Regions from separate parts of the Kosakonia calanthes genome, predicted to be linked through region 2. Evidence: riboswitches for the same ligand, from Rfam matches in the RefSeq annotation. Region 2 holds a riboswitch; the other holds the start of a gene.
What was found. Region 2 has a riboswitch for cobalamin ahead of btuB (TonB-dependent vitamin B12 receptor BtuB). Riboswitches for the same ligand answer to the same signal wherever they lie in the genome.
Positions count from the first base shown of each region.

Region 1 (7,536 bases), 2.0 Mb from region 2:
CTTGTTGCATAAAGACCTCGATAAGGTTGTCCTGATTTTTGGACTATACAAATAAGCGAGGAAAAAGAATGGCTCTCTTGAACTTATGTGAAAAACTTCCTGGTGTGATTAAAAGAATAAATTGCTGATGTATATTTTAAACTGATGATTTTTATGTGTATTTGTTGTGTTGTTTGATAGCAAATTATTGTTATTACAATATCAAATTTACATTTTTCGGCGTGACAAAATAAATATGAAGGAGTAATTGCGCGTGCGGAAAGATTTTGTGAGCAAGGCCGGAAAACCGAATAACAAAAATAACAAGAATCTGTTATCGGTCGCTGTTAAATAAGAGCGAAATAAGTCGTGATGGCTAAAGGAAATAGTTATTCGGCATAACAAAATAGTGTTATTGCCTGACGACTTTTTAGGTCTTTTTGCCCGGAGGTTGCCAACACTTTTCCCCTACGCATTCCTATAGTGTGCGGCGTTGTACTCTGCCACCAGCTTCAGGGGTGCTGGTGAGGTCTGACTCTACCTGGAAGGTGACACAATGAATGATTCACTAAGGGCGCAATGTATCGCCGAATTTTTAGGCACCGGTCTGTTTCTGTTTTTTGGTATCGGCTGCCTGTGCGCCATGAAAGTGGCGGGTGCGACGCTTGGGCTGTGGGAAATTTGCATTATTTGGGGGTTGGGTATTTCGCTGGCGGTTTACCTGACGGCGGGCATTTCAGGCGCGCATCTGAACCCGGCGATTACCGTTGCGCTGTGGCTGTTTGCCCGTTTTCCCGGTCGCAAAGTGCTGCCGTATAGCCTGGCGCAAATCGCCGGAGGGTTTGGCGGCGCGGCATTGGCTTATCTGCTGTACCGCAATCTGTTTCTGGAATACGAGGCCGCGCATCACCTGGTGCGGGGCAGTCTGGAGAGTCTGCAACTGGCGGCGCTGTTTACTACCTATCCCGCAGCGGCGCTGAATGTCTGGCAGGCGGCGCTGGTGGAAGTGGTCATCACCTCGATTCTGATGGGGGTGATCATGGCGCTGACCGATGACGGTAACGGCGTGCCGCGCGGGCCGCTGGCACCGCTGTTGATTGGCCTTCTGGTGGCGGTGATCGGCGCGTCGATGGGGCCGCTGACCGGGTTCGCGATGAACCCCGCGCGTGATTTTGGGCCGAAGCTGTTTATCTTCTTTGCCGGTTGGGGCGAAACAGCAATGACCGGCGGGCGCGAAATTCCTTACTTTATTGTGCCGATCGTCGCTCCTATTATCGGTGCCTGCGCCGGTGCGGCCTGTTACCGCTATCTGATTGGCAAAAATCTACCGGGAAATACGGGCGAGCTAAAAGAAAAACAGAGCTGATGGCTGATCAACCAATTAAGAAACAGCTTGCAGTGGAATGAATATATTTCGTGATCTGCTTTCCTGAACGCATTAAATCGCCTCCCAGGGATGGGAGACTTTTGTTATCTTGATTTTTGTTTAGTGCTCGGGATTATTAAGTTTCGTTGTAAGAAGATCCTGAACTGTAAACAAATCACGTTGTTTATAACAATAAATTAAAATTCACTGAGAGGTTTTATCATGATTTCTGCGAGTACACTAAACTCCGAACTCATTAATAAAATCGCCCAGGATTTTGCACAAGCCACCGGTCTGGCCGTTGTTGTGGTGAATATCCACGGCGAAGAGATTTCCGAGCTGTTCAATTTCACCCCGTTTTGCCAGCGTATGCGACAGCATCCGCAGCACAGCATTCGTTGTCGCATGAGCGATCGCTGTGGCGGTTTTGAAGCCTCCAAATCGAACCAGCCCTGCATTTATCGCTGTCATGCCGGGCTCACTGATTTTTCGATCCCACTGGTGATTGCCGGGCATCTGGTGGGGTTTGTGCTGTGCGGACAGGTGCGTCTGCGTGATAAAGACGGCGTGGAGCTGGTGGATATTCTCAATATTGACGACCGCTGGCAGGCCGACCCGACGCTGGTCGACGCGTTTCACTGCGTGCCGGAAATGGACTATTCGCGCGTGATTGCCTCGGCGGATTTGTTGCAGCTTATTGTCGAAAATTGTCTGAAAAAACAGCTTAATTTCGTGGTCATCAAAGACCAACAGCAGCAGTCGGATTCGGCTCGCGCTGCTCGTAATCAGGGGCCGCACGACAGCAAAATGAAGAAGGCGCTGCGCTATATCGACGCCCATTTGTCCGATGAGTTGCGGCTCGAAGACGTTGCCGCGCATGTTTATCTCAGCCCTTACTATTTCAGCAAGTTGTTTAAAAAATATCAGGGCATTGGCTTTAACGCGTGGGTCAACCAGCAACGTATGGCTAGCGCGCGGGAAATGCTCCGTCATAGCGACTGGAGCATCGCCAGTATTGCCCGTAATTTAGGTTTTTCGCAAACCAGCTATTTTTGCAAAGTTTTTCGGCAGACCTATCAGGTAACGCCGCAGGTATTTCGTTTGCAGAATAATGCAAACTATGACGGCGATTAAATTTCTGATGACAATAAATTGTTATTTGAAACGCCAGTAAGCTCTTTCTCAAGCCTTAATAGATAAGGTATTTGTGAATGGTCTGAGCAATAAATTGTTATAGCGCAACAAAATAGTGTTCATGCAAAGATAAACTGAACCAGTTTTTATTTCCCTGCTGCGATATAGTGCTTGCAGGGAAACATCGCGGGGAATAAGTACTCACCGTGATAAACAATCCAACAGGTTACGCCACGATAATGTTGTGGCAGGGAAGGGGGTGAGAATCCCCCGCAGCCCCCGCTGCTGTGAAGCTGACGACCCCGTAATCACCACTGATCGTACGATCGGGAAGGACGGGCGAGGACGACGCGAAGCCAGAAGACCGACCTGATGGACATCTATCAACAACTTCGGTGGGAAGTGGGTTGCTCAGAAGCGTACGGTCGAAAGACCGGGTAAACGCGCGTCCTGACTTCATCTTTTCCACCCGCAATGGGGCTTCAGGAATGTCAGACAGGCGCAGCGCCTTTATCCTTGCCGGAACCGGCAGCGGCTGTGGGAAAACCACCGTCACGCTGGGACTGCTTACTGCGTTGCAGCGCCGGGGCTTGCGCGTACAGCCCTTCAAAATCGGGCCGGACTATCTCGATACCGCCTGGCACAGCGCCATTTCCGGCGTGCCTTCCCGCAACCTCGACAGCTTTATGCTGCCGGAAGCCACACTGAATGCCCTCTTTACTGAACACCTGCTCGCCGCCGACGTCGCTGTGATCGAAGGCGTGATGGGGCTTTATGACGGCTACGGCACCGACCCCCACTATTGCAGCAGCGCCGCGCTGGCAAAACAGCTTGGCGTGCCGGTCATTTTATTGGTCGATGGCAAAGCGGTTTCCACCTCCATTGCCGCCACGGTGATGGGCTTTCAACACTTCGACCCGCAGTTGTCCATTGCCGGGGTGATCGTTAATCGCGTCAACAGCGACAGCCACTTTCAGTTACTCAAACTGGCCATTGAACACTACTGCGATGTGCCGGTGCTGGGTTATGTGCCGGTCGCGCCGGATGTGTCGCTGCCGGAGCGCCACCTTGGGCTCGTCACCGCCCGCGAATCGGGGGTGGCAATGCAGCCGTGGCAGAGCTTCGCGGACCTGTTGGCGCAAACGCTGGATATTGACCGCTTGCTTAATGTGAGCAAGCTTTCCTCTCTTCCCGCAGGGGAATGGCCGAAATGCCCGTCTGAACAGGCGGGCGCCGGGCTGACGCTGGCGTTAGCCGAGGATGAAGCCTTCAACTTTTATTACCCCGATAACCTGCAATTGCTGGAGCGCGCGGGCGTACGCATTGTGCGTTTTAGCCCGCTGCATGACCGCGAACTGCCCGATTGCCAGATGATGTGGCTCGGCGGCGGCTACCCGGAACTACACGCCCGCGCGTTGTCTGCAAACCAGCCGATGCTGGCGGCCATTCGCGCGGCGCACCAGCGCGGCGTGGCGATCTACGCCGAATGCGGCGGCCTGATGTATCTCGGTGATTCACTGTGCGATGCCGATGGCAACGCATGGCCAATGGTCGGTGTGATCCCCGGTCGCAGTCAAATGGGCAAACGGCTGACCCGCTTTGGCTACTGCGAAGCCCGCGCTATGCAGCAGACGTTGCTGGCCGCGCCCGGTGAAACGCTCCGCGGGCATGAATTTCACTACTCGGACTTTACCCCGGCAGTGGATGCCGTACTGGATTGCCACAAAACCCGTGATGGCGAAGAACTCAAACGCTGGCAGGGCGGTTGGCAGGTCGGCAACACCTTCGCCAGCTATTTGCATCTGCATTTTGGCCAGCGCCCGCACATGCTCAACCACTGGTTTGCCGCCGCAAGGAGTGTGCAATGACGTTGCTGGCCTGGTGTGTGGCTTTTTTACTCGATGGTCTGCTTGGCGACCCGCCGCACTGGCCGCATCCGGTGCGCTGGATTGGCGCGTTTATCAGCTTGACGCAGCGCGCCGTGCGCAAAGTGTGCCGCAGCGAGAGCACATTACGCCTTGGCGGCGGGGTGATGTGGTTGCTGGTGGTTGGTGTGACCTGGGCCGTAGCCTGGGGTGTGCTGGCGCTGGCGAATGCGATTCACCCGTGGTTCGGCTGGTGTGTGGAAGTGTGGATGATTTACACCACGCTCGCGACGCGCTGCCTGGCGGATATGGCGCGCGAGGTGGAAAAAGCGCTGCGCCACGGCTCGCTCGCCGAAAGCCGCGAAAAACTATCGTGGATTGTCGGGCGCGATACCGCGCAACTTCAGCCGCCGCAGATCACCCGCGCGGTGGTCGAAACCGTGGCGGAAAACACCGTCGATGGGGTGATCGCCCCGCTGTTCTTTTTGCTGCTCGGCGGCGCGCCGCTGGCGATGGCCTACAAAGCGGTGAACACGCTCGATTCAATGGTTGGCTACAAACACGAAAAATACCGCGCTATCGGTATGGTCAGCGCGCGGCTGGATGATGTCGCCAACTTTATTCCGGCGCGCCTGAGCTGGCTGCTATTGAGCGTGGCAGCGTGGTTTGCGCGCAACAACGCCCGCGCGGCATGGCGCATTGGTTTTCGCGACCGACGCAACCACAGCAGCCCGAACTGCGCCTGGCCGGAAGGTACTGTCGCCGGTGCGCTCGGCGTGCGCTTAGGCGGGCCAAATGACTACTTCGGCGAACGCGTCGAGAAACCCTGGATCGGCGATGGCATCCGCGCGATAGACGTGGATGACATTCCCCGAACCCTTCGATTGATGTGGCTGGCCTCCACGCTGGCGCTGGCGCTGTTTGCGCTGACGCGCTACGTACTGGCAGGAGCATGAGGATGAAAGAGATGGATTACTTACAGCAACCACAGGCTATTGAGGCCAAAAGCTTTGTCATTATCGGCGAGGAGATCCGCCGCACCCGCCCTGATTACCGCTTCGCCAGCCCGTTGCATGAGGCGGTGGTCAAACGCGTGATCCACACCACCGCCGATTTCGACTGGCTGGACATTCTCTGGTTTTCCGACGATGCGCTGGAAAGTTTATGCGCCGCCATTAAACAGGGCTGCACGCTCTACACCGACACCACGATGGCGCTTTCCGGCATCAACAAAACCCTGCTCGCGCAGTTCGGCGGCGAAGTGCGCTGCTACATCGCCGATCCTCGTGTGGCGCGCAAAGCCAAAATGGAAGGCATTACCCGTTCGATGGCGGCGGTCGACCTGGCGCTAACCGAAGAGGGCGACAAAGTGTTTGTTTTTGGCAACGCGCCGACGGCGCTGTTCCGCCTGCTGGAACATAAAGCGCAGGTCAATGGCGTGGTAGGCGTACCGGTCGGTTTTGTGGGGGCGGAAGAGTCAAAAGAGGCGCTGGTGGCGAGTTGTTTACCCGGCATTGCCGCGCGCGGGCGTAAAGGCGGCAGCAATGTGGCGGCGGCGATCATCAATGCGCTGCTCTATAAACTGCGGGAGGAACAATGAGCGAACAGGCCTTCGACGACCCGGTGTGGCACAACGGCAAAGCCTTGCGCAAGGGTTACACCACCGGCTCCTGCGCCACGGCGGCGGCGAAAGTCGCCGCGCTGATGGTGTTGCGCCAGCACATTATTCACCAGGTCTCGATTGTTACGCCTTCCGGCGTCACGCTGCGCCTTAATGTTGAATCGCCGCACATTGAAGGCCAGCAGGGCATGGCGGCGATCCGCAAAGATGGTGGCGACGATGTGGACGCCACCCACGGTATGCTGATTTTCGCCCGTGTCACCCTGAACGACGACGGCGACATCCGGCTGTGTGGCGGCGAAGGGGTTGGCACCGTCACGCGCAAAGGCATTGGCCTGGCAGTGGGGGAAGCCGCCATCAACCGCACGCCGCGCCAGACCATCGAAGCCGCCGTGCGCGAAGTGATTGGCCCGACGCGCGGCGCGCAGGTGGAAATTTTTGCCCCGGAAGGTGAAGAGCGGGCAAAGAAAACCTACAACGGCAGGCTTGGCATTCTTGGCGGGATTTCCATCATCGGCACCACCGGCATTGTCACGCCGATGTCGGAAGAGAGCTGGAAACGCTCGCTGGCGATGGAGCTGGAGCTGAAACGCGCCGCCGGGCTGGAGCGGGTGATCCTTGTGCCGGGTAATCATGGCGAACGCTTTGTGCGCGAACAAATGGGCGTGTCCGGCGAGCTGGTCGTCACCATGAGTAACTTTGTCGGCTACATGATTGAAGAGGCGGTGCGCCTCGGTTACCGGCACATTGTGCTGGTCGGCCACCCTGGCAAACTGGTGAAAATCGCCGCCGGTATTTTTCACACCCACAGCCATATTGCCGATGCGCGCATGGAAACGTTGGTCGCACATCTCGCGCTACTCGGCGCGCCGCACGATTTACTGCTGGCGGTGAGCGAGTGCGACACCACCGAAGCGGCCATGGAGCATATCGACGCCGCCGGGTTCAGCCATCTTTACGATCACCTGGCGCAACGCATTTGCCAGCGCATCGAACAGATGCTGCGCTTCACCAAAACCCCGCCGCAGTGTGACGCCATCATGTTCTCGTTTGATAACAAGGTGTTGGGCGCGAACCGCCCAATTGAGGCGATTGCCAGGGCGTTGCAATGTTGACCGTCGCAGGGATGGGGCCGGGTAACCTCGCATTAATGACGCCGATGGCGCTGGACGCCGTTTCACAGGCAGACGTGCTGGTCGGCGGCAAGCGTCACCTGGCGCAGTTCCCGGACTTTGCGGGAGAAATTAAAGCGCTGGACGCGGATATTCCGGCGTTGCTGGCGTGGCTTGAGCAACAACGCGCGCGGCGCGTGGTGGTGCTGGCCTCCGGCGACCCGCTGTTTTACGGCATTGGCACCCGCCTGGTGGCGCATTTTGGTTTGCAACAGGTGCGCATTATTCCCGGCATCAGCGCCGTGCAGTATCTCTGTTCGCGCACCGGCATTGACATGAATGATATCTGGCTAACCAGCAGCCACGGGCGAGCGGTAGATTTCGCCGCGCTGGCGAGTGTGCCCAAAGTGGCGATGGTTACCGACGCGCGATGCGGGCCAAAAACGATTGCCGATGCGC
Region 1 is NZ_CP151800.1:1,829,897-1,837,432, forward strand. It holds gene pduA (propanediol utilization microcompartment protein PduA) at 1-10, opposite strand, end outside; gene pduF (propanediol diffusion facilitator PduF) at 536-1,345, shown strand; gene pocR (transcriptional regulator PocR) at 1,568-2,479, shown strand; cobalamin riboswitch at 2,686-2,866, shown strand; gene AAEY27_RS08545 (cobyrinate a,c-diamide synthase) at 2,968-4,347, shown strand; gene cbiB (adenosylcobinamide-phosphate synthase CbiB) at 4,344-5,300, shown strand; gene AAEY27_RS08555 (cobalt-precorrin-8 methylmutase) at 5,312-5,944, shown strand; gene cbiD (cobalt-precorrin-5B (C(1))-methyltransferase CbiD) at 5,941-7,080, shown strand; gene cbiE (precorrin-6y C5,15-methyltransferase (decarboxylating) subunit CbiE) at 7,074-7,536, shown strand, end outside.
Region 1: another riboswitch for cobalamin. It lies ahead of AAEY27_RS08545 (cobyrinate a,c-diamide synthase); the one in region 2 lies ahead of btuB (TonB-dependent vitamin B12 receptor BtuB).

Region 2 (7,536 bases):
CAGGCCGGTGTGTCTGCCGTTGTGCCGTGTCAGTGGAGGCGCATTATAGGGAGTTAATTCCGGCTGACAACCCCTAAATTCAAAAAACTTTTCAACCGCCTCTTTTTTGCGCAAAACCGCCCTAAACAGCCAGTTTTTCGAGCTTTTTGAACCCGTAGCGCTGCAAAACGGGCACTAATTGTGCGGTCTCTGGCGTGAGCGCCATGCAATACGCAATATTGTCGGCACAAGATTTTGCATCAGGCGCTTCGTGTTCAAGAAGCCAGGCGGTTCGACGTGCAATCGCCGAGCCGGAATCCACCAGACGCGTACCTTCAGGCAAGACCTGCAATAACTCTTCTTGTAATAAGGGAAAATGCGTACAACCTAAAACCACGGTATCCGGCGGTTCCTTCATGCGCAGCCAGGGGCGCAGAATACGACGCAACTCTTCGAGCGGTACGGGTGCACCGTGCAGTTTCGCTTCGGCCAGTTCCACCAGCTCAGCCGAACCCAGCATCTCAATCCGGCATTCATTCGCGAAACGCGCGATCAGCTCGTGCGTATAAGGACGCTTCACCGTACCGCGCGTCGCCAGTAAACCCACAATACCGTTCGCCGTTAAGCGCGCCGCTGGTTTAATGGCAGGTACAACGCCCACAACAGGAAAAGTGAATTTATCACGCAGCGCGGGCAGAGAAACGGTGCTTGCCGTATTACAGGCGATAACGGCCAGCGAGAGGGGGTATTGCGCCTGAACGGCGGTGACAATTTCAACGACGCGTTCAACGATAAACGCTTCGCTTTTCTCTCCATAAGGAAAAGCGACATTATCAAACGCGTAGATGTAATGCAGATCCGGCAGGAGATGCCGGATCTCATCATAAACGGATAACCCACCGACGCCGGAGTCAAACACCAGGACGGTGGGACGCGCGTCAGAAGGTGTAGCTGCCAGACAAGGTATATTCCCGTCCTGCAGTTTGGTAGCCATAAGCTGTCTCGTACTCTTTATCGAACAAGTTCGCGATTTTACCACGAACTGTCAGATGAGAGGTCACAGGATATGAGGCAGAAAAATCGACGGTGCTATAACTTGGCAGAATACGTTGCACAGAGTTATAGGCCGAAGTTGGGTTGTCATAACGCTTACCGAAGTACTCCCAGGCCAGATCCATATCAACATTCAATACGGACCAGTCAAGCTGGTACTTCGCCTGGCGTTTCGCGCGACGCGCCAGAACTTCGTTATTCTCATCATTACGCGGGTCAATGTATTGCAGCGTGACGCGATGCGAGAAAATGCCCGTATCCACGCTGCCGGTCCACTCCACGCCTTTGATTGTGGCAGAGTTAACGTTGTAATAAGCCGTATCACTATAGGTAATAAGGTTCTCGATTTCATAGCGATAGGCCGACAAGCGCCAGTCAACCGGACCCGTTAACCCTTCGATACCGGCTTCCCATTGTTTTGACTCTTCCGGTTTGAGATCCGGGTTTGCGGCGATACCAAAACGCTTAGCGCCATACTGCTGGCCCAACGAAGGCGCGAGGAAGCCCGTGCCGTAAGAAACCGTCAGGCGGTAATTCTCGATAAACTCCCAACCTGCGGCAGTCTGCCAGGTGCCGTGCCAGCCAAATTCATCATCTTTATCTTCGCGACCGGATGCTTCAAGCGTAACGTCGCCAAACTGCTGCATCCCATTCAGGTAGAGACCTGTATTATCGCGGTCATAATTATCACGCGTGCTTTGATTCGACGCGATCAAGCGCTCCTGTTTCCAGTCTGCGCCCGCTCCGATAAAACCTTTACCCACGGCAACATTGTTGCCCCACTGGATATAACGCTGTTCCATATCATCCAGTGTGGTGCCGTCGTTATAACGACCATAGATGCTGCTGTAGTTGTAGTCTTTACTTTTCTGGTAGCTCGCCAGCAACTGCGAAGAGTAAATTCCCTGCTGGAAGTTCAGCCCAGTATCCCAGCCTTGCACATAGAGCTGACGTTCATCAGCGCTGTACTCCGGGCTATACGGCGCGCTGCCCAGGTCGTAATCGACATTGTTGGTAAAGTTGTAGCCGCGAAAGAAGCCGTCGACGTTCTCATTGAACTTGTGCTGTAAACTGCCCCAGAAGGTTTTATTGCGATAGCCATCGCGGTCGTCGTCATGATCCCAGGTCGAATCCGGCTGAACGTTAAATCCACGCTTGCTGGTATAAGAGCCAGCCGCCGTGACCACAGTGTCGCCGAAACGCTGGCGCACGGTGCCATCGTAGGTTTGATAACCCTTCGAACCGATACCGGCGTTGATTTGCGATTTCCCATCTCCCGTTAGGGTGATGACGTTTACCACGCCACCGATCGCCCCGGAACCGTAAACGGCAGAGCGCGGCCCGCGAATGTATTCAACGCGTTGCACCAGAGAAAGCGGGATTTGATTGAGTTCGGGATTGTTGGAAATCCCGGAGCGCGCAACCGGCACGCCATCAATAAGCAGCAAAAGGTGTTTGGCTTCCGTACCACGTACATAAACAGAAGCGGTTTGCCCCATACCGCCATTTTGCGCGATATCCACGCCAGGCAAACGGCGCAGTACATCGATCAGCGACTGTGACTGCCAGCGATCGATATCCTCACGCGTGACGACTTCCGTCGGCGCCAGCACCGTCTTGACGGGTTGTTGAAAACGATTTGCTGTCACCACCAAATTGTCTGAACCGCTGTCTTGCGCCCAGCCGGAAAATGCCGTGACGGAGAGCGCCGTCAGCAGCGAAGCTTTTTTAATCATTGTGAAAGCATCCACAAAATAAAAAGGATGCCGCAGGTTCCATCAATAGCTCGCGATGATGTTAACCAGATGCGACGTATTCCGGCAGGTCTTCGGGCTTGGAGGTACAACGAGATGGCGACTTCCCACCCGCAGGCAGTGTCTGTCCTCTCACCTTAATCCTTACCGCTGCGCGTCAGCCCCAGATTTACACTGGGTTCCCTTTTAACTCACAGGACCGGAACAGGGATGCTACATTCTGTTACACATAGATGTCCAGACTGCTAAGTGAGTATTTCGCTCACATCCGGGGCTGGACATCCCGTGAGCAATCCCTACAATCGCCGCGTTATTCATAATCTCTCAGGAAGCGCCATGACCCCAGAACACCTGCCGACAGATCAATACGAAGCCCAACTGGCCGAAAAAGTCGTGCGTCTGCAATCACTGATGACGCCCTTTTCCGCGCCGCTTCCGGAGGTGTTCCGCTCACCGGTCAGCCATTACCGCATGCGCGCCGAGTTCCGTTTATGGCATGACGGCGACGATCTCTACCACATCATCTTCGATCAGCAGACAAAATCGCGTATTCGCGTCGACAGCTTCCCGGCGGCGAGCGAGCTGATTAATCAGTTAATGAAAGTGATGATTGATGCGGTGCGCGACAACAAAACGCTGCGCCACAAGCTGTTTCAGATTGATTATCTGAGCACGCTGAGCAACCAGGCGATTGTCACACTGCTGTATCACAAAAAGCTGGATGAACAGTGGCAGGAAGAAGCGACGCGCCTGCGCGATGCGCTGCGTGCGCAAAACCTGAATGTGCAAATCATTGGCCGCGCGACGAAAACTAAAATCGAACTGGATCAGGATTTCGTCGACGAACGTCTGCCTGTGGGCGGTCGGGAGATGATCTATCGCCAGGTCGAGAACAGCTTTACCCAACCGAACGCGGCGATGAATATTCAGATGCTGGAATGGGCGCTGGATGTCACGCGCAACGCGACTGGCGATCTGTTGGAGTTATATTGCGGCAACGGTAATTTTTCCCTGGCGCTGGCGCGCAATTTTGACCGCGTGCTGGCGACTGAGATCGCCAAACCGTCCGTGGCGGCAGCGCAGTACAACATTGCTGCGAACCATATTGATAACGTGCAGATTATCCGCATGTCGGCGGAAGAATTTACCCAGGCCATGAACGGCGTGCGCGCCTTTAATCGGCTGCAAGGAATCGACCTGAAAAGTTATCAATGTGAGACGATTTTCGTCGATCCGCCGCGCAGTGGGCTCGATGCCGAAACCGAGAAGATGGTGCAGGCTTACCCGCGAATTCTGTACATTTCCTGCAATCCGGAAACGCTGTGTAGGAACCTGGAAACATTAAGCCAGACGCACACTGTTTCGCGCCTGGCTCTGTTTGATCAGTTCCCGTACACGCACCATATGGAGTGTGGCGTACTGCTAACCCGCAAATAAGTCCGTATGCCGGAGCAAGCGACACCGCCCTCCGGCAAACAGATCACTCTGACATTTCGTATTTACGGCTACGCCCGCGCAGACGAAAACCGATCCAGAACACCAGAATCACCGACAGCACCGCAGGCAGGAAGTTGGAGCCAATGTCCGGATATTCCGCACGCACCACGGTGCTATATAGCAGCACGCCCAGAATAAAACAGGCGGCGGACAGCCCAGGCAGACCAACTGGCATCGTGCGGTTTTGATAACGCTGATGCAGGCAATAGACCGTCAGCACCAGCGAGATAATTGGGAATATCGAAAACGGCACGATGGAGCTAAAAACAGCTGAAAACGTACCGTTAATGGACAAGCCAGCGATCAGCGCCAGCAGCAACGTACCTTTATCTTGACCTGACTGTTTCATTACTCATCCTTCATTCGTCGGTTGATGCGCCATTTTTTCCTGTTCACGGCGATACCAGTAATATGCACCTTTCGAAATCATACGCAGCTGTAATACCAGCCGCTCTTCTAACTGCTTGCGCTGCTCTGCGCTCACGTCCAGCGCTTCTGCACCGGCGTTAAACACAATCGTCACCATCGCTTCCGCCTGCGCTTCGGTGAAAGCGCGCGGCATATGGTTTTCGAGTTCAAGGTAATCGGCAAGTTCCGCGATGAAATGCTGAATTTCACGCGCTACCGCCGCGCGGAATGCCGCAGAGGTTCCGGAGCGCTCCCGTAAAAGTAGCTGAAATGCGTTGGGATTATTGCCGATAAATTCCATAAAAGTGGATACCGAGGTGCGAATAACGCTGCCGCCTTTCGCGATACGTTGACGCGCCTGGCGCATCAACTGGCGCAGCATCAGCCCGCTTTCGTCCACCATGGTTAGGCCAAGCTCATCCACGTCGCGAAAATGCCGGTAAAAAGACGTGGGTGCGATGCCCGCCTCGCGGGCGACTTCTCGCAGGCTCAGGCTGGCAAAGCTTCGCTCAGCGCTAAGTTGGCTAAATGCAGCTTCTACCAGCGAACGCCGGGTTCTTTCTTTTTGTTGCGCTCTTACACCCATCACGATGTTTGAATCCTTCCAAAGGCCTGCTGGCACTATACCAGAGAATAATTCTGATCGGATTGTACTGGATTGTGACTGATTGTTTACGCGCAGTTTCTCCTGGCTCACCGGAAAAAAGCACAGCGATAATTGGGTTATCCCGGCTTTAATGTTAGTATTATGTTGCTTTTATGTATAAGAACAGGTAAGCCTTACCATGCCACATTCCTACGATTATGACGCAATAGTAATAGGCTCCGGTCCCGGCGGCGAAGGTGCAGCCATGGGCCTGGTTAAACAGGGAGCACGGGTAGCGGTTATCGAGCGCTACCACAACGTTGGCGGCGGTTGCACGCACTGGGGCACCATCCCCTCGAAAGCGCTGCGCCACGCTGTTAGCCGTATCATCGAATTCAACCAAAACCCGCTTTACAGCGATCACTCCCGCCTTCTTCGCTCCTCTTTTGCCGATATCCTGAACCATGCTGAAAGCGTCATTAATCAGCAAACCAACATGCGTCAGGGCTTTTATGAGCGCAATCGCTGCAAAATTTTAGAAGGCAACGCGCACTTTATTGATGACCACACGTTGGCGCTGGAGTGTCACGACGGCACCGTCGAAACCATCACCGCAGATAAGTTTGTCATTGCCTGCGGTTCGCGTCCTTACCGCCCAAGTGATGTCGACTTTGCCCATCCGCGCGTTTATGACAGCGACTCGATTCTCGACATGCACCACGAGCCGCGCCATGTGATTATTTATGGCGCCGGGGTGATTGGCTGCGAATATGCGTCGATCTTCCGCGGAATGAACGTCAAAGTGGATCTGATCAACACCCGCGATCGGCTGCTGGCGTTTCTCGATCAAGAGATGTCGGATTCGCTTTCGTACCACTTCTGGAATAGCGGCGTGGTGATTCGCCATAACGAAGAGTACGAACGTATTGAGCCGCTGGAAGATGGCGTGATTATGCACCTGAAATCCGGCAAAAAGCTGAAAGCCGACTGCCTGCTGTATGCCAACGGGCGCACCGGGAATACCGACAGCCTGCACCTGGCCAATATTGGTCTGGAAGCGGACGGGCGCGGTCAGTTGAAGGTCAACAGTATGTACCAAACCGCACTGCCGCATATTTACGCAGTGGGTGATGTAATTGGTTATCCGAGCCTGGCGTCAGCGGCTTACGATCAGGGCCGTATCGCCGCGCAGGCGATGGTGAAAGGTGAAGCTACCGCGCATCTGATTGAAGATATCCCGACCGGCATTTACACCATTCCGGAAATCAGCTCAGTTGGTAAAACCGAACAGCAGCTAACGTCAATGAAAGTGCCGTACGAAGTGGGTCGCGCCCAGTTTAAACACCTCGCGCGCGCGCAGATTGTCGGCATGAATGTCGGCACGCTGAAAATCCTGTTTCACCGTGAAACCAAAGAAATTTTGGGTATTCATTGCTTTGGGGAGCGCGCGGCCGAAATCATTCATATCGGCCAGGCGATTATGGAGCAGAAAGGTGGCGGTAACACTATCGAGTACTTTGTTAACACCACCTTTAACTACCCGACCATGGCGGAAGCCTATCGGGTAGCGGCGCTAAACGGCTTAAACCGCCTGTTTTAACGTGTTGTCGAAATGGCCATCCATCGCACCACGGATGGCCTCTGCCAGTTGCTCATAGCGGCTGCGCAGCGGTGAACCCGGGCGGTAAACCAGGCCAACGGTACGTTTCGGTTCCGGCTTGATGCACGGCAGGTAAACAACCCCATCGCGTTTGCGTTCACGCGGTACGGAAAGCGCCGGCAGCAAGGTAATACCGCTTCCGGCGGCTACCATGTTGCGCAGTGTTTCCAGGCTGGTTGCGCGGAAGTGCGTATCTTCATCCGCGCCCGCTTCAAAGCAGAAACCCATCGCCTGATCGCGCAGGCAGTGCCCATCTTCCAGCATTAGCAGTTTTTCACCCGCCAGATCGGACATCGGCACGCATTCGCGGTTCGCCCACGGATGATCTTCATAAATCGCCAGCATCATCGGCTCATCGTACAGCGGCACTTCGATAAACGCTTCACTCTCTTTGACCAGCGCCAGAATCGCGCAGTCGAGCTTGCCGCTGTCCAGTTGCGCCAGTAGCTGATGCGTTTGCGCTTCATGCAGATACATTTCGAGTTTCGGGAAGGTTTGGTGTAGCAGCGGAATAATATGTGGCAGCAGATAAGGTCCAACGGTTGGGATCAGACCAATATGCAGCGGGCCGGACATGGTTTCCCCCTGCTGGCTTGCCA
Region 2 is NZ_CP151800.1:4,597,811-4,605,346, forward strand. It holds gene murI (glutamate racemase) at 122-973, opposite strand; gene btuB (TonB-dependent vitamin B12 receptor BtuB) at 918-2,768, opposite strand; cobalamin riboswitch at 2,835-3,005, opposite strand; gene trmA (tRNA (uridine(54)-C5)-methyltransferase TrmA) at 3,123-4,223, shown strand; gene AAEY27_RS21530 (YijD family membrane protein) at 4,267-4,632, opposite strand; gene fabR (HTH-type transcriptional repressor FabR) at 4,636-5,280, opposite strand; gene sthA (Si-specific NAD(P)(+) transhydrogenase) at 5,477-6,877, shown strand; gene oxyR (DNA-binding transcriptional regulator OxyR) at 6,860-7,536, opposite strand, start outside.